One region of the Arthrobacter sp. 10L424 genome, then DNA from elsewhere that is predicted to be linked to it. Evidence: predicted binding sites of a transcription regulator. Region 1 holds the regulator's gene; the other holds the start of a gene.
What was found. The regulator LexA, encoded in region 1, represses DNA repair genes until DNA is damaged. The targets are predictions, from matches to a motif close to TCGAACANNTGTTCGA.
Positions count from the first base shown of each region.

Region 1 (15,535 bases):
GGCCACTCCCCCATTCCTTCGGCTTCGGTGCCGTGCTCGACGCCGGCCTCGAACAGGACCTGGAGGCCGACGCAGATGGCCAGGACCGGCCGGCCGCCGGCCACGCGGCGGCCGATCATGCGGATCCCGTCGACGGCTTTGAGCTCGCGCATCACCGTTTCGAACGCACCGACGCCGGGCACCACGAGGCCGTCGGCGTTGAGCACGTCCTGCGGCTTGGAACTGAGGATCACTTCGGCACCGGCACGCTCGAGGGCGCGGACGGCGGAGCGGACGTTGCCGGAGCCGTAGTCGAGGACCGTGACGGTCGGCTTGCCCTCGGGCGACGCCGGCTTCGCGCCGGCGTCGGGGTCGATGATGGCGCCGTCCTTCAGCACTTTGCCGGTCACAGCGCACCCTTGGTGGAGGGAATGCCCTCGACGCGCGGGTCCGGTTCGACGGCGGCGCGCAGGGCGCGGGCGAAGGCCTTGAACTGGGCCTCGACGATGTGGTGCGGGTCCCGGCCGGCGGTGACGTTCATGTGCAGGCAGATGCCGGCGTGCAGGGTGATCGCCTCGAAGACGTGGCGGGTGAGGGAACCGGTGAAGTGTCCGCCGATCAGGTGGTACTCCTGGCCTGCCGGTTCTCCGCCGTGCACGAGGTACGGGCGGCCGGAGACATCGACGACGGCGTGCGCGAGGGCTTCGTCGAGGGGCACTGTGGCTTCGCCGAAGCGGCGGATCCCGGCCTTGTTTCCGAGGGCGGTGCGCAGGACCTCGCCGAAGGTGATCGCAACGTCCTCGACCGTGTGGTGGACGTCGATGTGTGTGTCGCCGGTGGCCTTGACCGTCATGTCGATCAGGGAGTGCTTGCTCAGCGCCGTCAGCATGTGGTCGTAGAACGGGACCGAGGTGCTGATGTCCGAGACGCCGGTGCCGTCCAGGTTGATCTCGACCAGCACCGATGACTCGCTGGTGGTCCGTTCCATGCGTGCGGTCCGGCCCTCGGCAGCGGTTGTTCCGGTGGTGCTCATGTGGGTGTCCTTTGGATGACGACGGTGCCCGGCGAACAGGGCAGGGTGGATGTCCTGGGTTAAGTCTAGGCGCGCTGCACTGCGCGGCCGGCCAGGATCCGCTCGAGGGCTTCGAGGAAGGCTGTGGTTTCCGTCTCAGTCCCGGCGGTGACACGAAGGTGCCCGGGAATGCCGACGTCGCGGATGAGCACCCCGGCATCCAGCAGTTCCTGCCAGACCTCGTGCGGGTTGTCCAGACCGCCGAAGAAGACATAGTTCGAGTCGGAGGCGGCAGGCTTGAGGCCCATCCGCTGCAGTTCGGCCACGATCCTGTCGCGCTGCCGCTTGATGTCCTCGACGTCGGCCATCAGCGCGACCCGGTGGTGCAGGGCGGCCAGGGCTGTCGCCTGGGTGATGGCCGAGAGGTGGTACGGGAGCCGGACCAGGCGCAGGGCGTCGGTGACCTCCGGGGCTGCCGCCATGTAGCCGACACGGGCTCCGGCCAGGGCGAAGGCCTTGCTCATGGTGCGCGAAACGATCAGCCGTTCCCGGCCGGGCAGCAGCGTCAGCGCGCTGGGCGTGCCGTTGTGGGCGAACTCGTGGTAGGCCTCATCGACGATAACGATGGTCTGGCTGGCCTCGCCGGCCTCGTAGACAGCCTCGACGACGTCCAGGCCAAGCCCGGTGCCGGTGGGGTTGTTCGGGGAGCAGAGGAACACGATGTTCGGCTGGAGTTCGCGGACCTGCCGGGCGGCCGACTCGGCACTGAGCCCGTAGTCATCGGCGCGGATCCCGGCGATGTACCCGGTGTCCGTGCCGGAAGCCAGCAGCGGGTACATGGAGTATGTGGGAGGGAAACCAAGGGCGGTGCGGCCGGGACCGCCGAAGGCCTGGAGGATCTGCTGGAGAACCTCGTTGGAGCCGTTCGCGGCCCAGATGTTGTCCGCGGCCAGTCCGTGCCCGAGGTATTCGGCCAGCGCCTCCCGCAGTTCCGTGAATTCGCGGTCCGGATAGCGGTTCAGTCCGGCGGCGGCAATGGTGACGGCGTCGGAGATGGCCGCGAGGACGTCGGCCGGGACGCCGTGGGTGTTCTCGTTGACGTTGAGCAGGATGGGGACGTCCAGCTGCGGTGCCCCGTAGGGGGTCAGGCCCCGCAGGTTGGTCCGGAGGGGAAGTCGGTTCAGGCGCTCTAACTGGTCAGTCACTTGTCCAGTTTAAGTGAGTTCGCGGCGGGCCCGGAAACTGTGACGCTTTGCGGGGCTGTCGGCGCCCTGCGGAACGCCTCGAGACCCTCAAGCGACGGGACCCCTGAGCTATCTGGATGGAGCTGCCTGGCCGGAACGAACTAGTTGGACGGAATGAAGAGCGCCTGGCCCGGCACGACGCGGGCGGCCTCGAGGTTGTTCAGCTGGATGATGTCGGCGACGACGTCGCGGGGATCGCGCTCGGGCGCCACTGCCTCGGCGATGGCCCACAAGGATTCGCCGGGCTGCACCGTTACCGAGACTGTGGGTGTCAACGACAGCTCGGCGGCAGAGTCCGCCGCCTTTGCCGGGGCGTTGAGGAATCCGCTGAAGGAGAGAACCAGTGCGGCCAGCAGGATGAGCGGCACCCCAATGAAGACGAAGCGCCCCCGCCGGGTGAGCTTAAGCGGCGCCTGCTTTGCCTGTTCGGCACGACCGCTGGGGCCGGACTGGCCGGGCTGACCTGTGCCGCTGCCGGTGCCGGGCCGGCCATAGTCGCCGAATGAGTCGCGGCCGAAAGTGTCGTGAAACGCGCTTGATGCTGACATGAACTGAGCCCTCCTGGACCATACTGTGCCGCCCGGCGTACTCCACGTACCCGCCGCCAACCGGCCTGACCTTCGAACAAAGAGACGAATAACCTGTTCCAACCGAACTGCGCCAAACTAGAACACATATTCGAATCTTGCTAGTTCTGTTTTAGCACTTATTGACGAACATTGTCGAGACTCGCTAGAACAAATGTTTGAAAAAGCTGTGTGGCTGGCCTACGTTTGAGTCAAAGAACAACCACTTCTGCAGTTGATCAGCAGGGTCTGACATTTCAGGCCGGAAGTTCCCGGCAGCTGCAGCCACAGCGGCCGGGCGGAACGGAAAGGCGTTGGCGAACATGGCAGCACAAGCCACTGGCGGCAGGGCCACCCAGCGGAGCCCGCAGGCAGCCCGGCCACCCAAGAGCCTTACCGTCCGGCAAAAGAAGATTCTGGAGACCATCCAGCGCTCCGTGACGGACAACGGGTACCCGCCGTCCATGCGCGAAATCGGCGACACGGTGGGCCTCGCGAGCCTTTCCAGCGTGACCCACCAGCTTTCGCAGCTCGAGAAGCTCGGCTACTTGCGGCGTGATCCCAAGCGCCCTCGGGCCATGGAAGTGCTGATGCCGTTGACCCTCGATGAGGGAACCGCGAAAATTTCAGGCGTCGAGAAGTCCAGCGGCCTGCGCAGTGTCGGCGGCTTGTCTGTTTCGGAGCTGGCCAGTGCCACGGATACCGCCATGGTGCCGTTGGTGGGCCGGATCGCCGCGGGCGGACCGATCCTGGCCGACCAGGTGGTTGAGGACGTTATGCCCCTGCCCCGCCAGCTGGTGGGCCACGGCGAGCTCTTTATGCTCAAGGTCGCCGGTGACTCGATGATCGATGCGGCCATCTGCGACGGTGACTGGGTGGTGGTGCGCAGGCAGGGCGATGCTGTCAATGGTGACATTGTGGCCGCCCTGCTGGATGACGAGGCAACAGTGAAGACCTTCCGCCAGCGTGACGGCCACACCTGGCTGCTGCCGCAGAATACCCAGTACGAGCCCATCCTCGGCGATCATGCCGTCATTATGGGCAAAGTCGTCTCGGTGCTGCGCTCCCTCTAGGACTGAACCTCCCGGCAGCTCAGAGCTGCCCAGTCCCTGCGAACACGGCCCCGCCGGCGTTGACCAGTTCACGCCGGACGGGGCCTTTCGCGTTCCTCCCGGTTACTGGCACCCCGGCGGCGGCAGGGTCCCGGAAAATCCGCGGACGCCGCGGGGACCCGCATCCCGGCCCGGTCACATGTCCCGGCAGGGTCCCAACCCGGCGGGGCTACGTGGCGGGCTGCCCTGATTCCTTCGCGAGCCGCTCCAGAGCCGCGACGGCGATGGCGGGGTCCGTGGTGGGCCAGAACGGCGGCAGGGCGGCGCGGAGGAATCCCCCGTAGCGTTCGGTGGACAGCCGCGAGTCCAGCACAGCCACCACACCCTTGTCCGTCGTCGTGCGGATCAGTCGGCCCGCGCCCTGGGCCAGACGGATGGCAGCGTGGGTCGCGGAAACACTCATGAAGCCGTTGCCGCCGGCCTGGGCCACGGCCCGGGACCGCGCCGTCATCAGGGGATCGTCGGGCCGCGGGAACGGGATCCGGTCGATCACTACGAGGCGGCAGGAGGTCCCCGGCACGTCGACGCCCTGCCACAGGGACATGGTGCCGAAGAGGCAGGTGTCCGGCTCGTCGGCGAACTGCTTCACCAGCGCCGTCATGGTGGAATCCCCCTGGCAGAGGATGCTCATGTCCAGCCGTGGCCGCAAGGCCTCGGCAGCGTCCTCGGCGGCGCGCCGCGACGAGAAAAGGCACAGCGCCCCGCCGCCGGAGGCCCGGATCAGCTTCTCGAGTTCGTCGAGCGCTTCCGGGGACGTGCCGCGGCCGGGCTTGGGCAGATGCTTGGCAACGTACAGGATGCCCTGCTTGGGGTATTCGAACGGAGAGCCGACGTCGACGCCGGTCCAGCTCGGGGCGCCTGGACCCACCAGGCCCAGGCCGCCGGCAGCAGGTTCGAAAGCGGACCCGATCGCCAGGGTGGCCGAGGTGAGGATGACCGTGTGGTCCGCGAACAGGCCCTCGCGGAGCCGCCCGGCAACGCTGAGCGGGGCGATATTGACCAGCGCCGGGGCGGACTCGTCGGGCTGGGAGTAGCCCTGCTGCGGGTCGAAGGTGCTGTTGCGGGAAAACCAGACCACTTCGCGGTTCTCGCGTGCTGCCAGCAGCCGTTCACAGAGTTCCAGGATCACCATGAGCCGGGAGCGCGCGAGCTGGCGGCCGCCGTCGGCCGTGTTCGCGCTGTCCCCCTTGGAATCCGAGAGCGCGGCGCGGCAGGCGTCCCGCAACTGGTCCACGCAGTCCAGCTGTTCGCTGTTGAGGCCGTTGGGCATAAGCCCGCTGGGGACGCCCTCAATGGCAAGTTCGAGGTTGGATGCGGCGTTGTTCAGCGCGTCCACGGTGATGCCGGCGTGCTTCCGTGCCCCGGACGCGGCGGCGTGCACCATGGCCACAGAAAGCTGGCCGGACACGGCGCCGGTCACGCGGTCCTGGAGCTCGTGGGCTTCATCGACCACCACGACGTCGTATTCCGGCAGCACGGCGAGGCCTTCGAAGGCGCTGACGGCCAGCATCGCGTGGTTGGTGACCACGACGTCGGCGTCCGCGGCGTTTTGCCGGGCCAGTTCGCTGAAGCATTCGGCTGCCAGGGGGCATTTCTGCGCGCCGAGGCACTCCATGGAGGTGACGGAGACCTGCCGCCAGGCGCGGTCCGTGACGCCGGGCAGGAGTTCGTCGCGGTCCCCTGTCACGGTGTCCTCGGCCCACTCGCGCAGCCGGACGACCTCCTTGCCGAGCTGGGAGGACGGACCGCCCATGGCCGCGGCGAAGTGCGGCACGGAGGTGTCCTCGCCGAGCGAGAAGAGCTGGCCCTCCGACGGTTCTTCGGAGGGGAAGCCGCCTTCGAGCTTGTGGCGGCACACGTAGTTGGACCGGCCCTTGACGAGGGCGACTTTGACGGGCCGGTCGAGCGCCGGGGTGATGGTCTTCAGCAGCCGGGGCAGGTCACGGCCCACGATCTGGGTCTGCAGTGCCAGCGTGGCCGTGGAGACCAGCGTGGGCTTGTCGCTGACGAGCGAATGGGCGATCAGGGGGATCAGGTAGGCGAGTGACTTGCCGGTGCCGGTGCCGGCCTGGACCAGCAGGTGGTCGCCGCTGTCAATCGCCTGCGCCACCTGCCGGGCCATTTCGTGCTGGCCGTCGCGGCTCTGGCCGCCCATCCCGGACACGGCCCGGTCGAGGAGTTCGATAACGAACTCCCCGCCGGTCCTGCCGCCCGAACGTGCCGGACGTTCTCCGGCGTCCGTTCCTGCAGCCCCGGTTCCTGCAGCCCCGGTTCCTGCGTCGTCCTCCCCCGCCGGGTCGCCCGTGCCTGTGTCCGCCCCGGTCACCGCTGCCTCAGTCATTGCTGATGAACGAATCCAGTTCAGCGGCCAGTCCCTCGCGCACCATTACGACGGCGCGGGTTCCCGCTTCCTCGTGGTCGAGGCTGAGGATCTCGGCGTCGGCTTCGTGCAGCTTGCTGATCAGGTCCCCGCGGTTGTAGGGGATGAGCAGCTCCAGCTTCACGCTGGGCCGCGGAATGCCTTCACTGATGGCCTTGAGTAGCTCCGGGATGCCTTCGCCGGTGCGCGCCGACACCACCACGTGGCGCGGTTCGCGCTGCTTCAGCCGCTCGATCACGAAGGGATCCGCGGCGTCGGCCTTGTTCAGGACGATGATTTCGGGCACCTTGCGGGCGTCGACTTCGCTGAACACCTTGCGGACGGCAGCGATCTGGCCTTCCGGATCCGGGTGCGAGACGTCCACGACGTGCAGGATCAGGTCCGAATCGGCAACCTCCTCCAGGGTGGAGCGGAACGCCTCCACAAGCTGGGTCGGCAGCGACCGGACGAACCCCACGGTGTCGGCAAGGGTGTAGCCCAGCCCGTCTGAGGTTTCGGCCTTGCGGACCGTCGGGTCCAGGGTGGCGAACAGGGCGTTCTCCACCAGGACACCGGCGTCGGTCAGCCGGTTCAGGAGCGAGGACTTACCGGCGTTGGTGTACCCGGCGATCGCCACGGACGGCACGGAATTACGACGGCGGTTGGCGCGCTTGGTCTCCCGGGCCGGCTTCATTGCGGCGATTTCACGCCGAAGCTTGGCCATCCGGGTGCGGATCCGGCGGCGGTCCAGTTCGATCTTGGTTTCACCCGGACCGCGCGAACCCATACCCGCACCGGCACCGCCCACCTGGCCACCGGCCTGGCGGGACATCGAGTCACCCCAGCCGCGCAGGCGCGGGAGCAGGTATTCGAGCTGGGCCAGTTCCACCTGGGCCTTGCCCTCGCGGCTCTTGGCGTGCTGGGCAAAGATGTCCAGGATCAGGGCCGTGCGGTCGATGACCTTGACCTTGACGATGTCTTCCAGGCTGCGGCGCTGGGACGGCGCCAGTTCGGCGTCGACGACGACGGTGTCCGCGCCCGTGGACATCACGATGTCCTTGAGTTCCTGCGCCTTGCCGGAGCCGAGGAAGGTGCCCGGATCGGGCTTCTGGCGGCGCTGGACGATACCGTCCAGGACCTCCGAACCGGCGGTCTCGGCCAGCGCGGCGAGTTCCCGGAGGGAGTTCTCGGCGTCGGCAAGGGTCCCTTCCGTCCAAAGGCCGGCCAGCACGACGCGCTCGAGCCGCAGCTGCCGGTATTCGACTTCGGTGACGTCTTCGAGCTCGGTGGACAACCCGGCGGTGCGGCGCAGGGCGTGCCGTTCCGCGAGGTCCTGCTGGTCGCCGTCGTAGGTGCTGTGCTCCTCGTCCAGCCGGGAGATCGCCTGCGCTTTGCCGAGCACCGAAGCGGGATCACCGGCGGCCGGGGCTGCCTTCCGGGCAGGAGTGTCCTTGGCGAGGATCCGGTCGATGACAGCCTGGATTTCCGCAGGACTCATGTCTTGGGATGCTGAATCGGGTCCGGTGTTGGGCTGGCTGGTCATGGTCTCCTTTAGAGGTTCGGCAGTTTCAGAATAGTGCCGATCGGTGCTGTGCGGGGCGGTATTCGCGCTGGGCTGACGACTATTGGTCATTCATGGCCTCCTGGGATGCCTGCGGCAGCGGTGCCGGGGGCAGGGTGGGCTCCGGGCCGGAGCGGTGGAAACGGGGAGGGAACAGGCATGGGTTCTGCCTTGAGGAGGGAGTTGTTCCGCCCGGGCCGGGCTCCAGTGAGCGCTGCCAAACTCCAAGTTCGGGCGCCAGCGGCGAATCCATTTCAGGACAATCACGGGTGGCGCACTGAGCGGAAGGTAACTACCTGCGTCGCTGCGGGGACGGGACTCCGGTGAAGAACGGAAGGCCCGTGCCGGCTACTTGAAGATCAAGAACATGTTTTTAACACTAGCAGACGGCCCGGCTGGCTCCGGCCGGCCGCCGCGGTTTCCTCTAGGGGCCGACGGCCAACTAATCTAGCCAGTTATGGAGTCTGCACACTATTTCAGCGCCCAGCCCTCTGGGCCGTTCACCCGCAAGCCACTGACCGTGGAGCTTGCCGGTGCCACGCGGCAACTGCAGACGTCCTCCGGTATCTTCAGCCCGGACGGCATCGACAAAGGCACGGCTGTGCTGCTGGCCGAGGCCCCATCCCCCGCGCCGCAGGGGAACTTGCTGGACATTGGTTGCGGCTGGGGTCCGATCGCGCTGACCATGGCCCTGCGGGCACCGCATTCCCGGGTCTACGCCGTGGACGTCAACGAGCGCTGCGTGACCCTAACCAACGAAAACGCCACACTGCTGGGCTTGGGCAACGTCACGGCCAGCACGCCCGACGCCGTCGACCCCGAGCTTCGCTTCGACACCATCTGGTCCAACCCGCCCATCCGGATCGGCAAGGACGAGCTCCACGCCCTGCTGCTCCTGTGGCTTCCCCGGCTGGCGCCGGGCGGCTCCGCATGGCTGGTGGTGCAGAAGAACCTGGGGTCGGATTCGCTGCAGCGCTGGCTCGCAGCAGAGCTGGACAGCAGCTTCGCGGTGACGCGCGAGAGCACCTCGAAGTCGTTCCGGATCCTTCGGGTCAGGAAAGCGTCCCACTAGCGACGATCACCGCGGGGCCGCTGAGCTCGACGTGCTCGTGGCCCGCGGCGCCGAGGAAGAACTTCACGCCGACGACTCCGCCTGGGACATGGACATTCCACGCATCCGGGGCACCCTGGCCGGCCCAGTGGCGGATCGCGACGGCGGCCGCGCAGGCGCCAGTGCCGCAGGACTGCGTTTCTCCGACTCCGCGCTCATGAACGCGCATGGTGATGGTTCCTACGCCTTCGTGGACCAGCGGCTCGGACGGCACCACGAACTCAACATTGGTTCCGTGCGGCGGGGTGGGGTCCACGTGGGGTGCGGTGAACAGCTGCGTGGCCTCCAGCTCGGCGAGTTCTGCCAGTGCCACAACGGTATGCGGGTTGCCCATGCTGACGGACAGGGCGGGCCGGGCGACCTCCAGCCCCGCCGCGCTGACCAGTGAATCCATGGCCCGGGCGGTGGCCTCGCCCGGGAAGATGAATTCCCAAGGGCCCATGTCGACGGCGTAGCCGGAGGCGGTGCGGACGATGGTCTTGGCGCCGCCGCGGGTGCCGATGGTCAGTGATTCGCCGGCAGGCAGTTCGACGAGGCCTTCGGCAATCAGGAAGTGCACAAAGACGCGGACGCCGTTGCCGCACATCTCGGAGAGTGAGCCGTCGCCGTTGCGGTAGTCCATGAACCATTCGGCGTCCGGGTGCCGGGTCAGCAGCTCCTGGCCCTCGGCGAGCAACCGGGACGGGACGGCGCGGATCAGTCCGTCGCCGCCGATTCCGCGGTGGCGGTCGCACAGGGCTGCGACCTGCTCCGGCGTCACCGACAGCGTGCCGTTGGGGTCGGCCAGGAGCACAAAGTCGTTGCCCGTGCCGTGGCCCTTGGAAAACGTCAGTCCGCTCAGGGCAGCAGGGTCAGCGGCGGTGTTGCGATCGGCGGCCGCGGCCAGGGGTTCGTCCATGCTCCAAGGTTACCGTTTCGACCCGGGGCCGCCCGTCAACCTCCCCGGGAATCCACCCTGGCGATCCACTCGCCGACAGGGAACTGCCGGCCCGGAACGTCAGCCGGGGACGCAGAGGGCAGCCGCCTTGGCCACCAGTTCCGGATCCTGCCAGTCAAGCCAGTGGATGCGGGGGTCGGCGCGGAACCAGGTGAGCTGGCGGCGCGCGAACTGCCGGGTCGCAACGATCGTTTCCTCGGCGGCCTGCGCCGGGTCGGATCCGCCGTCGAGGACGTTCAGGAATTGGGCGTACCCGAGGGCGCGCGGCGCGGTCTTGCCGAGCCGGAGTCCGGCGGCGTCGAGCCTCCGGACCTCATCGAGGAGCCCGCTGTCCACCATGGTGTGGACCCGGCGGGCGAGCCGTTCCCGGAGCTGTCCCCGGTCTACCTCGAGCCCGATTTGCACGGCGGGCTGGAAGTACTCGCGGGTGGGCATGAACGAGCTGAACGGCCGTCCTGTCAGTTCGAATACTTCCAGCGCGCGGATGATCCGGCGGGCGTCCCCGAGCCGGCCGGCCGAGACCGGGTCCACGGCTTCCAGCCGTGCCCGCAGCGGCGCCGGTCCGGCGGTTTCCAGTTCCGCTTCGAGCCGGCCCCGGATGGCGGGGTCGGTGCCCGGGAAATCCAGCACGTCGAGGGCGGCTCGGACGTAGAGGCCGGAGCCGCCGGCCAGGATGGCGCGTTTGCCGCGGGCGTGGATGCCGGCGATGAGTTCGCGGGCCTGCTGCTGGAAGTCCGAGACGCTGGCTTCCTCGGTCACATCCAGGATGTCCAGGAGATGGTGCGGCACTCCCCTGCGTTCGGCCATGGTGATCTTGGCGGTGCCGATGTCCATGCCGCGGTAGAACTGCATGGAATCGGCGTTGATGACTTCGCCGTCGAGCTCCCGTGCCAGCGAGACGGCGAGGTCGGACTTGCCGGAGCCGGTGGGCCCGACGACGGCGATCACCGGCAGAGCGCCGTCCGCCGCTGTCCCCGCAGCCGCGCCGTCAGCTACGGCACCCTTCGGTGCGGCGGCGTCCGGTGCTGTGCCGGCCGGCGCTGCGCCTTCCGGTGCTGTGCCTGCGGGGGCGCTCACTGCGGGTGGTGTTCCTGCTGCGGCGTCGTGTGCGCTGCCGGCAGCGGGGCCCTGCTGAGCTGTCACGGACTAGCGGCCGCGGACGGGAAGGGTGGGCATTCCCAGCGACACCCCGGTGGCACCGGACGCGGATCCCGGAGCGGGTGCGCCGCAGGAGTCCGCCTGGGACCTGTCCCAGGCGTCGCCCGCGCGCGAGCGTCGGAGGCTGTAGTCGGCCGACGTCGCCGGGTCGGCGACGAGGTGGAACGACGCGGCCTCGGTGATGGTCACGGTGACCAGGTCGCCGGGGCGGGGCGTCTGCGCACCGGCCGGCACGGAGAAGTGGACCAGGCGCTGGTCCTGGGACCGGCCCGAGAGCCGGTGGGTCTCTCCGGATTTGCGTCCGGACTGGGCCGTGACCATGACCTCGACGCGCCGGCCGAGCTGGCGGGCGTTCTCCTCGGCGGCGATGCGGTCCTGCAGGGCGGTGAGGCGTTCGAAGCGTTCCTGCACGACGGCCTTGGGGAGCTGGTCCGGGAGCTCCGCGGCGGGTGTGCCGGGTCGCTTGGAGTACTGGAAGGTGAAGGCGGTGGCGAAGCGGGACTTCTCGACGACGTCGAGCGTGGCCTGGAAGTCCTCCTCGGTCTCGCCGGGGAAGCCGACGATGATGTCCGTGGAGATGGCGGCGTGCGGGATCTTCTCGCGCACCTTGTCCAGGATGCCGAGGAACTTGGTGGAGCGGTAGGACCGCTTCATGTCCTTGAGGACTTTGTCGGAGCCGGACTGCAGGGGCATGTGCAGCTGCGGCATCACGTTCGGGGTCTCGGCCATGGCGTCGATGACGTCGTCGGTGAAGGCGGCGGGGTGCGGGCTCGTGAACCGGACGCGTTCGAGGCCGGGGATGTCGCCGCAGGCGCGCAGGAGCTTCGAGAACGCCTGCCGGTCGCCGAATTCGACGCCGTAGGAGTTTACGTTCTGGCCCAGCAGGGTTACTTCGATCGCGCCGTCGTCGACGAGGGCCTGGATCTCGGCCAGGATGTCGCCGGGTCGTCGGTCCTTTTCCTTGCCGCGCAGGGCCGGGACGATGCAGAACGTGCAGGTGTTGTTGCAGCCGACGGAGATCGACACCCAGCCGGAATAGACCGAGTCCCGCTTGGTGGGCAGCGTTGACGGGAAGACGTCGAGGGACTCGAGGATCTCGAGCTGCGCTTCGTTGTTGTGCCGGGCGCGTTCCAGCAGGGCCGGCAGGGCGCCGACGTTGTGGGTGCCGAAGACGGCGTCTACCCAGGGGGCCTTCTTCAGGATGGTGTCGCGGTCCTTCTGCGCGAGGCAGCCTCCGACGGCGATCTGCATTCCGGGGTTGGCGGCCTTGACCGGCGCCAGGATGCCCAGGTTGCCGTAGAGCTTGTTGTCGGCGTTTTCCCGAACCGCGCAGGTGTTGAACACCACGACGTCGGCCAGTTCTCCGGCGGAGGGGACGTAGCCGGCGGCCTCGAGCATCCCGGACATCCGCTCGGAGTCGTGCACGTTCATCTGGCAGCCGAATGTCCGCACCTGGTAGGTACGGGGCTGCGGTGTGGCGGACGTGGACCCGGCGCCAGGTGTTGACGAGGCGTCCGTGGGAGGGGTGGGGCCGGCTGCTGGGGAGGGAATGGTCAAACTCACCTGTTAAGGGTACCGGGTCGGCGCGCTGCCGGGCTTCCCTAGAACTCCGGTCCGGACCCCGCGCCGGCCCCGGACACGGCGTCATCGAGGACTTCGCCGACGATCCGGAACGCCTGTGAGGGCTGGTATCCCTTGCGGGCAAGCATGGACGCCAGCCGCCGCGTGGTCTTGTCCCGCTCCGCGCGGTCCTCGAACGCAGTCACGCCGCGGAGCTTGCGCTGGACGAGTTCGCGGGCCGCCGCTTCCTCGTCCTCGTCGCTGAGCTGTTCCAGGGCGCCGGTCGCGGTGTCCTCGTCGATGCCCTTCTCGGCGAGTTCGCGGCGGAGGGCGCCCTTGGCGAGTTTGCGGCTCTGGGACCGGGACCGGACCCACATGTCGGCAAAATCCGCGTCGTCCACGAGCTTCACCTCTTCGAAGCGGTCCAGGACCGCCTCGGCGACGTCGTCCGGGATGTTGCGCTCTGCCAGCTTGCGGGCGAGCTGCAACCGGCTTTTGGGCGAGTTCGTCAGCTGCCGCAGGACAATGTTGCGTGCGACTGCGGCCGGATCCGCGTCACGGTCCCGTTCGGCAGGAGCATCCGCGCCCGAAGGCCCTTCCCGGGGCCCGTCTCCGCCGGCAAAGCCTGGGGCAGAATTCCGTGCTGGGAATCCTGCCCCTTTGCGCCGCCGGCCGTTAGAAACCGTCAACGGCCTTCAGCTTCGGTGAATCTTCGGTCTCGGCGGGGGCCTTTACGCCGACGCCAAGCTTCTCCTTGATGAGCCGCTCCAGCTCCGCAGCCAGCTCCGGATTGTCGCGCAGGAAGCGCCGGGAGTTCTCCATGCCCTGGCCCAGCTGGTCGCCATCGTAGGTGAACCAGGAGCCGGACTTCTTGATCAGGCCGTGCTCGACACCCATGTCGATGATGCCGCCTTCACGGGAAATGCCCTGACCGTAGATGATGTCGAACTCGGCGATCTTGAAGGGCGGGGCCATCTTGTTCTTGACGATTTTGGCCTTGGTGCGGTTGCCGACCGAGTCCGCGCCCTCCTTGAGGGTCTGGATCCGGCGGACGTCGATGCGGATGGAGGCGTAGAACTTCAGCGCCTTACCACCGGTGGTGGTTTCCGGGGAGCCGAAGAAGACGCCGATCTTTTCGCGCAGCTGGTTGATGAAGATGGCAGTGGTTTTGGTCTGGCTCAGCCGGCCGGTGATCTTACGGAGGGCCTGGCTCATCAGGCGGGCCTGCAGGCCCACGTGGCTGTCGCCCATGTCGCCTTCGATTTCCGCACGGGGAACGAGGGCCGCAACGGAGTCGATGACGATGACGTCAAGGGAGCCGGAACCAATCAGCATGTCCATGATTTCCAGGGCCTGCTCGCCGGTGTCCGGCTGGGAGACCAGGAGCGCGTCGGTGTCGACGCCCAGCTTGGCCGCATACTCCGGGTCCAGGGCGTGCTCGGCGTCGATGAAGGCAGCGATGCCGCCCAGGCGCTGGGCATTGGCGACGGCATGCAATGCCACGGTGGTCTTACCGGAGGATTCCGGACCGTAGATTTCCACAACACGGCCGCGGGGCAGTCCGCCAATTCCCAGGGCGACGTCCAGCGCGATGGAGCCGGTCGGGATGACCTCGATGGGCGCACGGACTTCGTCGCCGAGGCGCATGACCGAGCCCTTGCCGAACTGCTTGTCAATCTGGGCAAGCGCTGCGTCGAGCGCTTTCTGGCGATCCGGGGCTGCGGCCATGGTTCACACCTCTGATACTTTCTCGCTGTGGAGGGGCCGTTGCGGACCCTGTGTAGTGTTCGTGATCAGTGCTGCCTGATCTGTGTTCGTGATCAGTGCTGCTTGATCAGTTTTCTGTCATTACTGAAGCTACTGGCACCCACTGACAGAGTTGCCTGTTCGCCCCGCGTATGTGGAAAACACTCTGAAAAAAGCATAGTCCCATCCGAACAGATATTCGAACAATCGTGCGGCGTGTCAGGCGCAGGCTGTCAGGATGACACTGCGGCACCCGGGTCAGCGCGGTTTGACGTCGCGGCCCAGCCGCCGCTCGGGCGGCACATCCTGGACCTCGCACAACGCCAGCCACACCTGCCGTGGCGGTACGCCGGCACCCAAGGCCTGGTCGGCAGTCCGGCCGCCGACTCCCGCCAGGACCAGCGAGCTGCTGAGGACGCGGGAGTACCCCGCCCCGAATTCGTCATCCATAAGCCGCCAAAAGTCACTGATTCGCACTCTTCGAGTCTCTCACGCTGCGGGAGGACTCTAGAATGGTTGCCATGAGCAATCCCGCCGAAGGCCCTGGGATCCCGGGCGGCGCTGACGATTCCACCGAAGCGGCACTGACCGCCGTCGAGCACCAGTTGAGCATGCTCTGGCGCCGCGCCCGCTCCATCTCCCATCACCTCTCCCGCCAGGTCCACCCGGACATGGAACCCGCGGCCTACGGCCTGCTGGCCGTGATCCGGCGCCAGGGTGCCATCCGGCTGACCGAACTGGCGTCCAGCATCGGCGTCGGGAAGCCCTCGGTGAGCCGGCAGATCGCTTTCCTGGAACGCCTTGGCCTGGTGGCCAAGGAAGCCGACCCGCTGGACGGCCGTGCCCAGATAATCCGATTGACGCCGGTGGGCGAGGAGAAGATGCACGAGGTGCAGGACGCCCGGCGGGAAGTGTTCCGCGAACGGCTGGGTGAGTGGCCGACGGAGGAACTGCAGACCCTTGCCCGCTACATCGCCAAGCTCAACGCCACCTATGAGCGTGACGGTTTCCCCCGCGACGAACCGCAGTAACCCGCGGTCCGGGCCGGAAACGCAAGAAACCCCGGCACACCGCCGGGGTTTCTTGTCGAGTAGTGGGTGCCGGGGCTAGCGCGCCCCGGAAAGAAGGCCCTTGGCCAACTCTTCGTTGAGGTCCGTGTTGAGCTCACGGTCCAGGTCACGGCCGTACCG
Region 1 is NZ_JBFTJH010000004.1:176,556-192,090, reverse strand. Features, by position in the region: gene hisH (imidazole glycerol phosphate synthase subunit HisH) at 1-389, opposite strand, end outside; gene hisB (imidazoleglycerol-phosphate dehydratase HisB) at 386-1,012, opposite strand; gene AC1DC5_RS10635 (histidinol-phosphate transaminase) at 1,078-2,196, opposite strand; gene AC1DC5_RS10630 (LysM peptidoglycan-binding domain-containing protein) at 2,337-2,783, opposite strand; gene lexA (transcriptional repressor LexA) at 3,125-3,874, shown strand; gene AC1DC5_RS10620 (ATP-dependent DNA helicase) at 4,083-6,254, opposite strand; gene hflX (GTPase HflX) at 6,247-7,815, opposite strand; gene AC1DC5_RS10610 (class I SAM-dependent methyltransferase) at 8,291-8,905, shown strand; gene dapF (diaminopimelate epimerase) at 8,886-9,842, opposite strand; gene miaA (tRNA (adenosine(37)-N6)-dimethylallyltransferase MiaA) at 9,942-10,835, opposite strand; gene miaB (tRNA (N6-isopentenyl adenosine(37)-C2)-methylthiotransferase MiaB) at 11,028-12,602, opposite strand; gene AC1DC5_RS10590 (regulatory protein RecX) at 12,641-13,126, opposite strand; gene recA (recombinase RecA) at 13,275-14,327, opposite strand; gene AC1DC5_RS10580 (DUF3046 domain-containing protein) at 14,604-14,822, opposite strand; gene AC1DC5_RS10575 (MarR family winged helix-turn-helix transcriptional regulator) at 14,867-15,376, shown strand; gene AC1DC5_RS10570 (helix-turn-helix domain-containing protein) at 15,452-15,535, opposite strand, start outside.

Region 2 (15,535 bases), on a different contig from region 1:
CGCCGGTAAGCAGCGGCTCGGGGGCCTCCGGGGAAAACTCCGGGAAGTCCTGCAGGACCCGCCAGGCCGCCCAGTCGGTGGACTCGCCCTGGCCGTAGATCGATTCGTGCATCACCGCGTACAGCGGGTTGGCCGACCGGGACACGAGCCCGCGGACCTGTTCGAGGAAGGCATCCGAGAGGCGGTCGCCGCCGGGCGTGCCCACGAAGGCGTCCTCCAGCAGGTGGTGCAGCGCATCCACCCGCGTGTTGCCGCCCAGGAAGGAACCCACCATCTGGAAGCGCTCCACGGTGAGGCGTCCGCCGTCGGGCAGGAATTCCTCCGTGTCGCGGAGGTGCCGGGCGATCCGGGTGACCGCCGCACGGTCCTCGGGATACCGTCCGAAGTACTCGGCGTTGCGGGCGGCCACCCGCTGGAAGGTGGCGCGGTAGACCCGGTCCGCGGGGCCCGTGAGGGGGCCGAGCCCTCCGGTGATCAGGGCTTCGCGAAGGCCCTCCGGGGCGAAGGAAAGGTAGCTGAGGGCGCAGAAGCCGCCGTAGCTCTGGCCGTAGATGGACCACGGCGCGGACCCCAGTGCCAGCCGGATGGACTCCGCATCGGCGACGATCGAATCCGCACGGAAGTGCGCCAGGTAGCCCGCCTGGTCGGCATCGTTCCCGCGCAGCGGCAGGGTGTTGCGGTCGATCGCGGAGGACAGACCGGTGCCGCGCTGGTCCAGCATCAGGATGCGGAAGTCCTTGGCGGCGGCTTTGCTCCAGCCGCCAAGGGAGGGGAGGCGGTTGCCGCGGCCGCCCGGGCCGCCCTGGAGGTAGAGCAGCCACGGGAGCCGGGCGGCCTCCTCCTCGGTGTGGTCCGTGGAGACGTATTCGCGGGCAAAGACGGTGATGGTCTCGCCGGCCGGCGCGTCGCCGCCGAAATGGTCCAGCGGCACCTCGAAGTAATGCTCCGCGGTGCGCATCCCGCGGTATTCGTGCCGTGCCTTGATGGTGTGGGGGACCGGCGGCCGCGCCGCCTCGAGCAGGCCCGCGGCACCGGATCCGGCCAGGGGCAGGTCGGCCAGGGGCAGATCGGCCGCCGTCCGGGACGCAGACAGGTCAGCCACGGGCTTCGGCTTTGCTGGCCCCGAAGGCTTCAAGCGCTTCGCCGGTAAGGCGGAACGTGGACCATTCCTCCATCGGGTTGGCGCCGAGTTTCTTGTAGAAATTGATGGAGGGCTCGTTCCAGTCCAGGACGCTCCATTCGACGCGCGCGTAGCCGCGGTCCACGGCGGTCGCGGCCAGATGCTGCAGGAGTGCTTTGCCGTGGCCCTCGCCGCGGGCCTCGGGCCGCACGTAGAGGTCCTCCAGGTAGATACCGTGGACGCCTTCCCACGTGGAGTAGTTCAGGAACCAGAGGGCGAACCCCCGGACGTCGCCGTCCTCGTTCTCGGCCATGGCGGCGAACACGCGCGGATTCTCGCCGAAGAGGACCTCGCTCAGCATCTCCGGAGTGTTCCGGACGGCGTCCGGCTCCTTCTCGTAGATGGCCAGGTCATGGATCATCTGCAGGATTGCGGGGACATCATTCGCCGTCGCGGGCCGGATTACACTCATTGTTCGAGTTTACAAGTTGACCGGGCCCGACTGGGCCCACCCCACGTGCAGGACCGTTTAGAGCCGGTTCACATCCGTGACACGCACGACGGCGGTGCCGGTCTCGTCGGATGCCGCGAGGTCGACCTCCGCGGAGATGCCCCAGTCGTGGTTCCCGGCCGGGTCCTCGAAGATCTGCCGCACCTTCCACGTCCCGGGTTCCTCGGTGATCATCAGCAGGCCGGGTCCGCGGGCGTCGGGGCCGGTGCCGATGTCGTCGTGTTCGTCGAAGTAGTCATCCAGCACGTCCTCCCAGCGCTCGGCATCCCAGCCGGAACCGGCGTCGAGCTCGGCGAGGGCAGTGGCGTCCTCGTCCGCGAAGAGCTCCACCCGGCGGAACATCTCGTTGCGCACCATCACCCGGAACGCCCGGACGTTGGAGGTTAGCGACGGCGGCGGGGGCGGGGGAGCATCGTGCGGCGTCGGCGCCTTGCCGGAGGTGAGCTCCTCCCACTCATCCAGCAGGCTGGAGTCGACCTGGCGGACCAGTTCGCCGAGCCACGCGATGAGGTCTTCCAGGTCTTCGCGGAGGGCGTCCTGCGGGACGGTCTGCCGCAGGGCCTTGAAGCCGTCGGCGAGATAGCGCAGCACAATGCCCTCGGACCGGGCCAGTCCGTAGAACTGGACGAACTCGCCGAAGTTCATCGCCCGCTCGTACATGTCCCGGACCACCGACTTGGGCGCAAGCTCAAAGTCACCGATCCACGGGGCGGCCCGGCGGTAGACATCGAAGGCCTCGCCGAGGAGCTCCGCGAGCGGTTGCGGGTAGGTGACCTCATCCAGCATGGCCATACGCTGGTCGTAGTCGATGCCGTCCGCCTTCATCGCGGCGACTGCCTCACCGCGCGCTTTCTTCAGCTGCGCAGACAGGATCTGCCGAGGCTTCTCCAGCGTCGACTCGATCACGGACACGACGTCCAGGGCGTACGACGGCGACTCCGGATCCAGCAGTTCCAGCGCCGCCAGAGCGAAGGGGGACAGCGGCTGGTTCAGGGCGAAGTTGGCCTGCAGATGGACCGTCAGCCGGACCGTGCGGCCGTCCGTGCCCTGCTCCTCAGACGGGATCCGTTCCACGACGCCGGCGGCCAGCAATTCGCGGTAGATCCCGAGGGCCTTCTTCATCAGCTGCAGCTGGGACGAGCGCGGCTCATGGTTCTCCGTGAGCAGGCGGCGGGCGGCCTTGAACGGATCTCCCGGCCGTTCCATCAGGTTCATCAACATCGCGTGGGTCACGGTGAAGCTTGAGGTCAGAGGATCCGGCACGGACTCCACGAGGCGTGTATAGGTCGGTTCGCCCCAGGACACGAAGCCTTCCGGCGGCTTCTTCTTGACCACCTGGCGGAGCTTCTTTTGGTCGTCGCCGAACTTGGCAGTGGCCTTGGCCATCGCCTTGACGTTCTCCGTGACGTGCTCCGGGGCCTGCACCACAACGGTTCCTGCGGTGTCGTAGCCGGCACGTCCGGCGCGGCCCGCGATCTGGTGGAATTCGCGGGAGTTCAGAAGCCGGGTGCGGACGCCGTCGTACTTGCTCAGCGCGGTGAGCAGCACGGTGCGGATGGGGACGTTGATGCCCACGCCGAGCGTGTCCGTCCCGCAGATGACCTTGAGCAGCCCGGCCTGGGCGAGCTGTTCCACCAGCCGCCGGTACTTGGGCAGCATGCCGGCGTGGTGGACACCGATGCCGTGCCGGACCAGCCGGTTCAAGGTCTTACCGAAACCGGCGGCGAAGCGGAACCCGGCGATCAGCTCCGCGATCTTGTCCTTCTCCTCGCGGGTGCAGACGTTGATGCTCATCAGGTTCTGGGCCCGGTCGATCGCCTCCACCTGGCTGAAGTGCACGACGTACACGGGAACCTGCTTGGTCGCGAGGAGTTCCTCGAGTGTCTCGTGGACGGGCGTCTGCTCGTAGTAATAGTGCAGCGGGATGGGCCGCTCCACCGAACTGACGGTCGTCGTCGGGCGGCCGGTCAGCTCGGTGATGCCGGCTTCGAAGCGGCTGACGTCGCCGAGCGTCGCGGACATCAGCAGGAACTGTGCCTGGGGGAGCTCCAGGAGCGGCACCTGCCAGGCCCAGCCGCGCTGCGGGTCGGAGTAGAAGTGGAATTCGTCCATGATGACGGCGCCGAGCTCGGCGGCGGCGCCTTCGCGGAGCGCGATATTGGCCAGGATCTCCGCGGTGCAGCAGATGATCGGGGCGTCCTGGTTGACACCTGAGTCGCCGGTGATCATTCCGACGTTCTCCGCGCCGAAGATCTCGCACAGGGCGAAGAATTTCTCCGAGACGAGGGCCTTGATCGGGGCGGTGTAGTAGCTGCGCTGTCCGCGGGCCATGGCCTGGAAGTGGACGGCGATGGCAACGAGGGATTTGCCGGAGCCGGTGGGGGTTGCCAGGATGACGTTGGCGCCGGAGGCAAGCTCCATGATGGCCTCGTCCTGGGCGGTGTACAGGGCCAGCCCGCGGGTTTCCGTCCACTCGACGAAGCGGGTGTAGAGCTCGTCCGGGTCGAGGCCTGTCCGGCCTGGGACCCGGGCGGCCGGGGCGGGGAGCTGTTCAACAAGTTTCATCGCTCCCCAGCTTAGTGGCCTGCTCTGTCCCGGGTGCGCGCCTCCTTGGCCGCCGTCCCGGCCGGGGATAGGCTTCGGAGGTCGCGTCGTTTGCCGGTGGCTGGAGGAACGGGAACTGGAGGAAACACCGTGAAATGGGATCCCGCCAAGTATGTGCAGTTCGGGGACTACCGGGACCGGCCGTACTTCGACCTGACAGCCCGAATCCATGCGGACGAACCCCGCCACGTGGTCGACCTCGGCTGCGGTCCCGGGAACCTGACCGCCACCCTGGCCGAACGCTGGCCCGCGGCTGAAGTCACCGGCCTGGACTCGTCCGCGGACATGCTGGCCCGATCTGCGGTGCACACCCGCCGGCTGCCCCATCTGTCCTTCGGCCTGGCGGATATCGCCGGCTGGATGCCCTCTGCCGGGACGGACGTCGTCGTCACCAACGCCGCCCTGCAATGGGTGCCCGGCCACCGGGACCTGCTGGCCCGCTGGCTCGCGGCGCTCAAGCCCGGCGCCTGGTTCGCGCTGCAGGTCCCCGGCAACTTCAACGCACCCTCGCACGCACTGATGCGCGGACTGGCGGAGTCCGCAGGGTGGGCGGGCCGGCTCGCCGGTGTGCTGCGCCACGACGACGTCGTGGGCGAACCGGACGAATACTTGAAGATCATGCTCGACGCCGACTGCGACGCGGACGTGTGGGAAACCACTTACTACCAGCTGCTCCACGGCGACAATCCCGTGCTGGAGTGGGTGCGCGGCACCGGACTCAGGCCGGTGCTGGCCGCCCTGTCCGCCCCGGACGCCAGCGATTTCGAAGCCGAGTACTCGGCGCAGCTGGCCCTGGCGTACCCGGCCGGACCGCACGGAACCGTGTTCCCGTTCCGCCGGATCTTCGCCGTGGCCCGCAAGCGGGAATGACCCGCGGACGCTCCTTTCTGAACGGCCACCGCGGCCGGCCGACGTGTGACAACAGAGCACTGTGTGATCGTGCTTACAATGTCGGGGCAGCGTGGGGGCCGCTGCAGTCGCGAAGCTGAATCCATGCCCTAAATTAGCGATGGAGGATCGGTGCTTATAGGCCTGATGGGCCGGCTGTTAGCCGCCCACAAAGGGACCGTGCTCGCCATCGTGCTCCTGCAGCTGGTGCAGACCACTGCCAGCCTCCTCCTTCCCACCCTGAACGCGGCCATCATCGATGACGGAGTAGTCGGCGGGGACGTCCCGGCGATCCTGCGGTTGGGGTCCTGGATGGCCGCGATCGCCCTGGTGCAGGTCGTCACGGCCATTGCCGCCGGCTATCTGGGCGCCGTCGCGGCCATGGAGCTGGGCCGGGAACTTCGCGCAGAGCTGTTCGCCAAAGTGCAGTCCATGTCCTCCCAGGAAGTCGCCGCGTTCGGCGCTGCCAGCCTGGTCACGCGGGCAACCAACGATGTCGCGCAGATCCAGAACCTGGTGGTCCTCGTGTTCACGATGCTGGTCGCCGCGCCGGCGATCTTTGTCGGCGGGATCGTGCTGGCCCTGCACCAGGACATCGCCCTGTCCGGAATCGTGGTCGCTGTGATCCCGGTGCTCGCCGTCATCATGATCCTGATCGTCCGGCGGCTCGTGCCCCTCTACCGGCAGGGCCAGGAACTCATCGACCGGACCAGCCGGATGCTGCGTGAGCAGATCATCGGGGCCAATGTCATCCGCGGCTTTGTCCGCCAAAGTTACGAGATCCGGCGTTTCGACTCGCTCAACAAGGACCTGACGAAGAACAACCTGCGGTCCGCGCTGCTGGTCGCCGGAATGATGCCGCTGATCATGCTGGTGGTCAATCTGTCCTCTGTCGGTGTGGTCTGGTTCGGCGGACACCGGATCGAGGCCGGCGAGATGCGGCTGGGCGCCTTGACGGCGTTCATCGCGTATATCCTGCAGATCCTGATCGCCATCATGATGGCCATGTACGTCTTTATGACGGCCCCGCGGGCGGCAGCCTGCGCGGAGCGGATCCAGGCGGTCCTCGACACGGCGCCGGCGATCACGGACGGCCCGGGCGGCGCCACCCCCGAGGGCCACGCAGTGCAGTTCCGGAACGTCTCCTTCGCGTATCCCGGCGCCGAGGCTCCGGTCCTCGACGGGGTCAGCTTCACGGCCGTTCCCGGGACCGTGACAGCCGTCATCGGCGCCACGGGCAGTGGCAAAACCACCCTTCTGAACCTGTTGCCCAGGTTCCTCGCCGCTACCGGCGGGAAAATCAGCATCGGCGGCTGCGATGTGCGCGGCCTCCCGCTGGACACTTTGCGGAGCCTGATCGCCGTCGTACCCCAGCATTCCTATCTGTTCTCCGGGACGCTTGCCGGGAACCTGCGGATGGCCGCCCCGTCGGCGACGGACGAGGACCTGTGGCGTGTGCTGGGCAGCGCGCAGGCGGAGGGGTTTGTGCGGAAGCTGCCGCTGGGACTGGAGGCGCCGGTGAGCCAGGGCGGCACGAATTTCTCCGGCGGGCAGCGGCAGCGCCTGTGCATCGCACGCGCCCTGCTTCGGGAGGCTCCCGTGTACTTGTTCGACGACAGCTTCTCGGCACTGGACTACGGCACCGACTACCGGCTCCGCGAGGCCATGGCGCCGCTGCTGCGCACGGCCACCGTCCTGGTTGTCGCCGAACGGGTGGCGACGATCGTGGACGCGGGCCTGATCCTGGTCCTTGAGGACGGCCGGCTGGTGGCGCAGGGAACACATCAGCAGCTGATGGAATCCTCGGCGAGCTACCGGGAAATCGCCGCCTCCCAGCTGGTGCTGGAGGAAACCCTGTGACCCCGGAACAGGCGGTCGGCGCCGGCACGGATGCACCTGCCGCGCGGGACGCCAAAGACCAGCCCCTGGTGGACACCCCGTCCGGCGGCCGCAGCCAGTCCCTCCCGGTGATGGCCCAGGAGGAGGCACCGACGGGCAGCCGGTTCCGCTGGCGGACCGCCGGGCGCCTGCTCGGACTGCTGCGGCCGTCCAAGTGGCGGATGGTGGGAGTCATCGCCGCCACGTGCGCGTTCGTGGTACTCAACGTGGCGGCGCCGAAGGTCCTGGGTGACGCCACCGACGTCGTGGTTGCGGGTGTGGTCGGGGGATCCTTCAACGAGGAAATGCTCGCCGCGCTGCTGGCGGGGGTGTCCGTGATGTACCTGGGGGCTTCCGTCTTCAGCTGGATCCAGGGCACCCTGACAGCCGTCGCCGTGCAGCGCCTCGGCTACGGGCTCCGGGCCTCGGTGGAGGCCAAACTGCAGGTGCTGCCGTCCAGCCATTTTGATGAGCAGCACCGCGGGGACGTGCTGAGCCGCGCCACGAACGACGTCGACAACATCGCCCAGGCCCTGAATCAGCTGCTCAACCAGCTGATCATGTCGCTGCTGATGCTCTCCGGGGCGCTGGCCATGATGCTGTGGCTCTCCCCGGTTCTGGCCCTGGTTGCGCTGGTCTCCGTCCCGGTATCAACGCTCATCACCGTCCTCGTGGCCAGGAAGTCCCAGGCCCATTTCGCCGAGCAGTGGGGAAGCACCGGCGAACTGCACGCCCAGCTGGAAGAATTCTTCACCGGCCACGAGGTACTCATGGCCTTCGGCCGGCAGGATGCCGCCGCTGCCAGTTTCAAGGACGGCAACGACAAGTTGTACCGGGCCAGCGCCCGCGCCCAGTACGTTTCCGGCGTTGTTCAGCCCCTGATGGTCTTTGTGTCTAACCTCAACTACATCGCCGTTGCCGTCGTCGGGGCGCTCCAGGTGCTGGCCGGCGCCATGACCATCGGCGGCCTCCAGGCCTTCATCCAGTTCACCCGGCTCTTCAGCCAGCCGATGGGGCAGATTGGCGGCATGCTCACCCTGATGCAGTCCTGCCTCGTTTCGGCCGGCCGGGTCTTCGAACTCCTTGACGCGCCGGAGATCCCGGCGGAGCCCGGCGTCACCGGCGCTGACCCAAGCGCCGCGCGGTCCGTGGCGGACCCGGCCGAGGAGGCGGCGTCCGCGGCAGACCCGGCCGACACCGCTGGCCGGGTCTACGGCCGGGTCGCCTTTGACCAGGTCACCTTCGGCTACAGCACCGGCTCGCCGGTGGTCCAGGATTTGTCCTTCACCGTCGAACCCGGGCAGACCGTGGCTATCGTGGGCCACACCGGCGCCGGCAAGACCACCGTGGTGAACCTCCTGATGCGCTTCTACGAACTGGAATCCGGCCGCATCACTGTCGACGGCACGGACATCGCTGATCTGTCCCGGGATGAACTGCGGTCCAGGTTCGGAACGGTGCTGCAGGACGCGTGGCTGTTCACCGGCAGCATCCGGGACAACATCGAGTACGGGCGCCCCGGCGCCGGCGAAGCGGATATTGTTGCCGCGGCGCAGGCCAGCCACGTGGACCAGTTCGTCCGATCCCTCCCCGGCGGCTACGCCACCATGCTCGGCAACGACGGCGACTCGCTGAGCCGCGGCCAGCGCCAGCTCATTTCCATCGCCAGGGCGCACCTGGCCGGGCGCAGCATCCTGATCCTCGACGAAGCCACCAGCTCCGTCGACAGCCGCACCGAACTGCAGATCCGGCAGGCGATGCAACGGCTCCGGCACGGCCGCACAAGCTTCGTCGTTGCCCACCGCTTGTCCACCGTGCGGGACGCTGATCTAATTCTGGTCATGGACCAAGGACGGATCGTTGAACAGGGGACCCATCAGCAGCTGATGGCCAAGTGCGGGCTCTACGTGGAATTGTACGAGGCGCAGTTCGCCCGCCGCGAACAGCCTAAGAGTGCCCAGGAGCCCGGACAGTGACGACCAGTGATACTTCAGCAACATCAGTGACACCCTTCCCCGGCGCCTGGCGGCCCAATCCGGGCAGCACCGTCCCGTTGTTTGAACAGCTCCGGCTCAACATCATCGAACGGGCCGACAACGGGACCCTGGCGCCCGGAACGAAGCTCCCCGCAGTCCGGAGCCTCGCCGGCGAGCTGGCCGTCGCTCCGCACACTGTGGCGCGCGCCTACAAGGAATTGGAGGCCGCCGGCGTCGTGGTGACCCGCGGCCGGAACGGGACGGTGGTGTGCGCCCGGGACGAGGCCTGGAGCTCGCTCTCCGACGCCGCCGCCGAATTCGCAGCCTCGGCCAAGGCCCAGGGTGCCAGCTTCGCCGAGGCCGTGCAGCTGCTCGCCGCCGCCTATGACCGCGAGTAGCCGGCCGCTAACACAGCGGCCGGCAGTCCCCGGCGCGGGACACGGCCGGGAATGGATATTCGAAGAAGTTTTCGATTAGCATTGGTAGCGTGCCTAAAGCCGTAGCTGAAGATCCAGCCGTTGATACCCAGCCCGCCGCAGTCCCGGAGACTGCAGTTCCCAAGGACTCCGCAAAGCCGGGACGCGCCGTCGAAACCCGCCCCGCAGTGACACGACCGGACATGTCCCGGCTCGTCGTCAAGGGCGCGCGGGAGCACAACCTGCGCAACGTGGACCTCGATCTGCCGCGCGATTCAATGATCGTGTTCACCGGTCTCTCGGGCTCCGGCAAGTCTTCCCTGGCGTTCGACACGATCTTCGCCGAGGGCCAGCGCCGCTACGTCGAATCGCTCTCCGCCTACGCCCGGCAGTTCCTGGGCCAAGTGGACAAGCCCGACGTCGACTTCATCGAAGGGCTCTCGCCCGCGGTGTCCATCGACCAGAAATCCACCAGCAAGAACCCCCGTTCCACCGTGGGCACCATCACCGAGATCTACGACTACATGCGCCTCCTGTGGGCCCGTGTCGGCCGCCCGCACTGCCCCGTCTGCGGCGAGCCCGTCACGAAGCAGACCCCGCAGCAGATCGTCGACCAACTGCTGGAACTGCCGGATGGAACCCGCTTCCAGGTTCTGGCCCCCGTGGTCCGCGGCCGCAAGGGCGAATTCGTCGAACTGTTCAAGGAACTCACCGCCAAGGGCTACTCCCGGGCGCGGGTCGACGACAAGCTGATCCAGCTCAGCGATCCGCCCAAGCTCGGCAAGCAGTTCAAGCACACCATCGAAGTGGTCGTGGACCGACTCGTGGTCAAGGACGGCATCAGCCAGCGCCTCACCGACTCGGTGGAGACCGCCCTCGGCCTGGCCGAGGGGCGGATCCTGGCCGAGTTTGTGGACCTCGAAGAGGACCACCCCGAACGGATCAGGGCGTTCTCCGAGCACCTCGCCTGCCCCAACGAGCACCCGCTCGCGATCGACGAGATTGAACCGCGCTCGTTCTCCTTCAACAACCCGTTCGGCGCCTGCTCGGCCTGCAGCGGCATCGGCACCAAGCTGGAGGTTGATGAGGAACTCATCATCCCGAACGGCGAACTGTCCCTGGGGGAGGGCGCCATCGCGCCCTGGTCCCTCGGCACCGCCACCACCGAGTACTGGAACCGCCTGCTCGACGGCCTCGCCAGCGAACTCGGCTTCTCCATGACCACCCCGTGGGACAAGCTGTCCGAGGACGCCCGCCAGACGGTGTTGCACGGCAAGGACCACAAAGTGGTGGTGCAATACCGCAACCGCTTCGGCCGCGAACGCAAATACAGCACCGGCTTCGAGGGCGTCATCCAGTACGTTCACCGCAAGCACCTCGAAACGGACTCGGACTCGGCCCGCGACCGCTACGAGGAATACATGCGGCAGATCCCATGCCCGGCCTGCAACGGCGCGCGCCTGAACCCGGCGTCGCTCTCGGTGCTGATCAACGGCAAGTCGATCGCGGAGGTCGCCGCCCTGCCGATGCGCGAATGCGCCCACTTCCTGGACCACCTCGTCCTCACCGGCCGCGAAGCCCAGATCGCGAACCAGGTCCTCAAGGAGATCCAGGCCCGCCTGACCTTCCTCCTCGACGTCGGCCTGGAGTACCTGAACCTGGAACGGCCCTCCGGCACGCTGTCGGGCGGCGAGGCCCAGCGCATCCGGCTTGCCACGCAGATCGGCTCCGGCCTGGTGGGTGTGCTGTACGTCCTGGACGAGCCGTCCATCGGCCTGCACCAGCGCGACAACCGCCGCCTCATCGAGACCCTCACCCGGCTCCGCGACCTCGGCAACACCCTGATTGTGGTGGAACACGACGAAGACACCATCCAGGAAGCCGACTGGGTGGTGGACATCGGGCCCGGCGCCGGGGAGCACGGCGGCATGGTGGTGCACTCCGGTTCCTACAAGGAACTCCTCGAGAACACCGAATCGCTCACCGGCGACTACCTCTCGGGTCGTAAGCGGATTGACGTCCCGAAGAAACGGCGCAAATACGACAAAAAGCGCGAACTCAAGGTGGTCGGCGCCAAGGAGAACAACCTCCTGAACGTGGATGCTGCCTTCCCGCTGGGACTCTTCACTGCGGTGACCGGCGTCAGCGGGTCCGGCAAGTCCACCTTGGTCAACGAGATCCTCTACAAGGTCCTGGCCAACAAGCTCAACGGCGCCAAACAGGTGGCAGGACGGCACAAGTCGATTCAGGGCCTCGAGCACCTCGACAAGGTGGTGCACGTCGACCAAAGCCCCATCGGCCGCACACCGCGTTCCAACCCGGCCACCTACACGGGTGTGTTCGACAACATCCGCAAACTGTTCGCCGAGACCACAGAGGCGAAGGTCCGCGGTTACCTGCCGGGCCGGTTCTCCTTCAACGTCAAGGGCGGCCGCTGCGAGGCGTGTTCCGGCGACGGCACGCTGAAGATCGAGATGAACTTCCTGCCAGACGTCTACGTGCCCTGCGAGGTCTGCCACGGAGCCCGGTACAACCGTGAAACGCTGGAAGTCCACTACAAGGGCAAAACGATCGCCGATGTCCTGAACATGCCGATCGAGGAAGGCGCCGAGTTCTTCGCGGCCTTCTCGCCGATCGCCCGGCACCTCAGCACCCTCGTCGACGTCGGACTCGGCTACGTCCGGCTGGGCCAGCCCGCCACCACGCTCTCCGGCGGCGAGGCGCAGCGCGTCAAGCTCGCGGCGGAGCTGCAGAAGCGGTCCAACGGGCGCAGCATCTACGTGCTGGACGAGCCCACCACGGGTCTCCACTTCGAGGACATCCGGAAGCTGCTGCTGGTGCTCCAGGGCCTCGTGGACAAGGGCAACACGGTCATCACCATCGAGCACAACCTCGATGTCATCAAGAGCGCGGACTGGATCGTCGACCTGGGCCCCGACGGCGGATCCGGCGGCGGCCGGATTGTCGCCTCGGGAACTCCGGAACAGGTGGCCAAGTCCACGGAAAGCCACACGGCAGCGTTCCTGGCCGACATCCTGGCGTAAGCCACGCCACGCCCCGATGCATCCGCAGCATCCGCCGCGGATGCATCGGCGTTGCGGGCGACCTTATATTCCGGTCGGGGCATGCGAGTTTCTGGCATCAGTCCACTCGTGAGAAACTAGGCCGGTGACCCAAACAACAGTGCCCGTGATCTTCGACCTGGACGGCACTCTTGTCGATCCGGCCGGGGGCATAACGGACGGAATCGCAGCGGCCCTCACGGAGCTCGGACTCGGCATCCCCGGCAAGGACCGGATGGACGCCATGATCGGCCCGAAACTCAGCCATTCCCTCACGGATATCGCCGGGGTCCCCGCCGACCGGCTCGACGACGCCATCCGGATCTACCGCGCGCACTACCGCACCACCGGCATCGCGCAGAGCCGGCTCTACCCGGGAATCCGGGACCTGCTGGAATCCTTTGCGCAGGACGGACGGCCCATCGCCGTGGCCACCCAGAAACCCGAAGGCATCGCCAAGACAGTCCTGGAGCACCACGGCATCGCCGGCCTGTTCCACACCATCCGCGGCGCGGCCGCCGACGAGGCGGCAGCGGCGGGCGAGCCGTCGGGGAAGGCCGGGATCGTCGCCGCCGCCCTCGCGGACCTCTCCGCGCTTCATGGCCTGGACACACAACACGCAGTGATGGTGGGGGACCGGGCGCAGGACGTGGCCGGCGCCGCTGCCAACGGCCTCGACTGCATCGGCGTAGGCTGGGGCTTCGCTCCGGACGGCGAACTGGACGAGGCGGGAGCCGTGGAGATCGTGCACAGCAGCTCAGCCCTGTTTGAGACGATTGCCCGGCGCGACGCGGCACATTCGCGCAGCAGCGCGGCGGACAGCAGCCCAGCGAACCGGGCAGTGACCCCCGACCTGACGACACCAGCCCAAGACGAGGTGCACACCGATGGCAATGTTTGACGCAATCCGCTGGACCACGCGGGGCCTTGTCAGCTCCACCTGCCGGCCGACGGTCATCGGACTGGAAAACGTGCCCAAGGAGGGCCCGTTCATCGTGGCACCCAACCACCTGTCCTTCCTGGACAGCGTGATCGTCCAGGCGCTTATGCCCCGCCCCGTGGCCTTCTTCGCCAAAGCGGAATATTTCACCACCGGCGGTGTCAAGGGCAAAGTGATGAAGTCCTTCTTCGAAGCCGTCGGATCCATCCCGGTGGAACGCGGCGAGCAGGCCGCCAGCGTCCAGGCGCTCAAGACCCTGCTGGAGATCCTCGACTCCGGCAAGGGCGTCGGGATCTACCCGGAAGGCACCCGCTCCCGGGACGGAATCCTCTACCGCGGCCGCACCGGCGTTGGCTGGCTGGCCCTGACCACGGGCGCCCCCGTGATCCCGGTCGGCCTGATCGGCACCGAGAACCTGCAGCCTGCGGACAGCAAGTCGGTCAAGCCGCAGCACTTCACCATGAAGGTCGGCGAACCGCTGTACTTCGACAAGACGGGGCCGGACCATTCCCTGCCTGCCCGCCGCCAGGCCACCGACCGCATCATGGACGCGATCGCCGGACTCAGCGGCCAGGAGCGCTCCACGAGCTACAACCAGAGCAAAGCCACCGACTAGCGCAAAACCCTGCCCGCGGCTTAACCGTCAAGGGCACGGCTGCCTCCTCAGTAGACTTGAACTGTGGCAGATCCAGCGAGTTACCGACCCCAGACGGGTGAAATTCCGACCAATCCGGGCGTGTACCGCTTTCGCGACCCGCACGGCCGGGTCGTCTACGTCGGGAAGGCCAAGAACCTCCGCGCGAGGCTGAACTCCTACTTCGCCAATCCGGCGGGGCTGCTCCCCAAAACGTATGCCATGGTGCACACGGCCAGCAGCGTCGAGTGGACGGTCGTCAGCAGCGAGCTCGAGTCGCTGCAGCTCGAGTACACCTGGATCAAGGAATTCACGCCCCGGTTCAACGTGATGTTCCGGGATGACAAAAGCTACCCGTACCTCGCCGTCTCGATGGGGGAGAAGTACCCCCGGGTCCAGGTCCTGCGCGGCGAGCGGCGCAAGGGCACCCGATACTTCGGCCCGTACACCGCCGGGGCCATCCGGGACACCATGGACACCCTGCTGCGCGTCTTCCCGGTCCGCAGCTGCAGCCCTGGAGTCCTGAAACGGGCCGAAGCCAGCGGCAGGCCCTGTCTGCTCGGCTACATCGACAAGTGCGCGGCACCGTGCGTCGGGCGCATCTCGGCCGCGGACCACCGCGCCCTGGCCGAGGACTTCTGCACCTTTATGGGCGGTGAGGCCAAACCGTTCGTCACGAGGCTCGAAAAGGACATGGCCGCCGCGGTGGCGGAACTGGACTACGAGCGGGCGGCCCGGATCCGGGATGACATCGTCGCGCTCAAGAAGGTCTTCGAACGCAACGCCGTGGTCCTTGCCGAGGGCACCGACGCGGACGTCTTCGCCCTGCATGAGGATGAACTCGAAGCCGCCGTCCAGGTCTTCCACGTCCGCGGCGGCCGGATCCGCGGCCAGCGCGGCTGGGTCGTCGAAAAGGTCGAGGACTCCACCACCCCGGACCTCGTCGAGCACCTGCTCCAGCAGGTCTATGGCGAGGAAGCCGGCCTTGAGGGCAGGCTGCCCCGCGAGGTCCTCGTCCCGGTGGAACCCAGCAACGCCGCCGAGCTCGCGCTGTGGCTCGGCGGGCTGCGCGGGGCCAGGGTGGACATCCGGGTGCCGCAGCGCGGCGACAAGGCCGCCCTGCTGTCCACGGTCCGGGAGAACGCGGAGCATGCCCTCAAACTCCACAAGTCCCGGCGTGCCGGCGATCTGACCATGAGGTCCCAGGCGCTCCAGGAACTGCAGGAGGCCCTCGAGCTGCCGGTCGCGCTGCTGCGGATCGAATGCTTCGACATCTCGCATGTCCAGGGCACCAATGTGGTCGGCTCCATGGTGGTGGTCGAGGACGGCCTGCCCAAGAAGTCCGACTACCGGAAGTTCTCTGTCACGGGGGAGGCCGCCAACGACGACACCGCCGCCATGCACGACGTGCTGACGCGGCGGTTCCGGAACTACCTGCAGGAGCAGTCTGTCCAGGCCGACGCCGCCCGCCAGCCGGGCCATCAGGCCATGCTTAACGCCACAGCC
Region 2 is NZ_JBFTJH010000003.1:332,760-348,294, forward strand. Features, by position in the region: gene AC1DC5_RS07135 (alpha/beta fold hydrolase) at 1-958, opposite strand, end outside; gene AC1DC5_RS07140 (GNAT family N-acetyltransferase) at 1,095-1,592, opposite strand; gene AC1DC5_RS07145 (DEAD/DEAH box helicase) at 1,650-4,196, opposite strand; gene AC1DC5_RS07150 (trans-aconitate 2-methyltransferase) at 4,326-5,105, shown strand; gene AC1DC5_RS07155 (ABC transporter ATP-binding protein) at 5,271-6,983, shown strand; gene AC1DC5_RS07160 (ABC transporter ATP-binding protein) at 7,094-8,977, shown strand; gene AC1DC5_RS07165 (GntR family transcriptional regulator) at 8,974-9,375, shown strand; gene uvrA (excinuclease ABC subunit UvrA) at 9,597-12,437, shown strand; gene AC1DC5_RS07175 (HAD hydrolase-like protein) at 12,562-13,356, shown strand; gene AC1DC5_RS07180 (lysophospholipid acyltransferase family protein) at 13,343-14,011, shown strand; gene uvrC (excinuclease ABC subunit UvrC) at 14,075-15,535, shown strand, end outside.
Region 2: a site for LexA is predicted at 9,435-9,450, ahead of uvrA (excinuclease ABC subunit UvrA). Genes of this name have one in related genera too.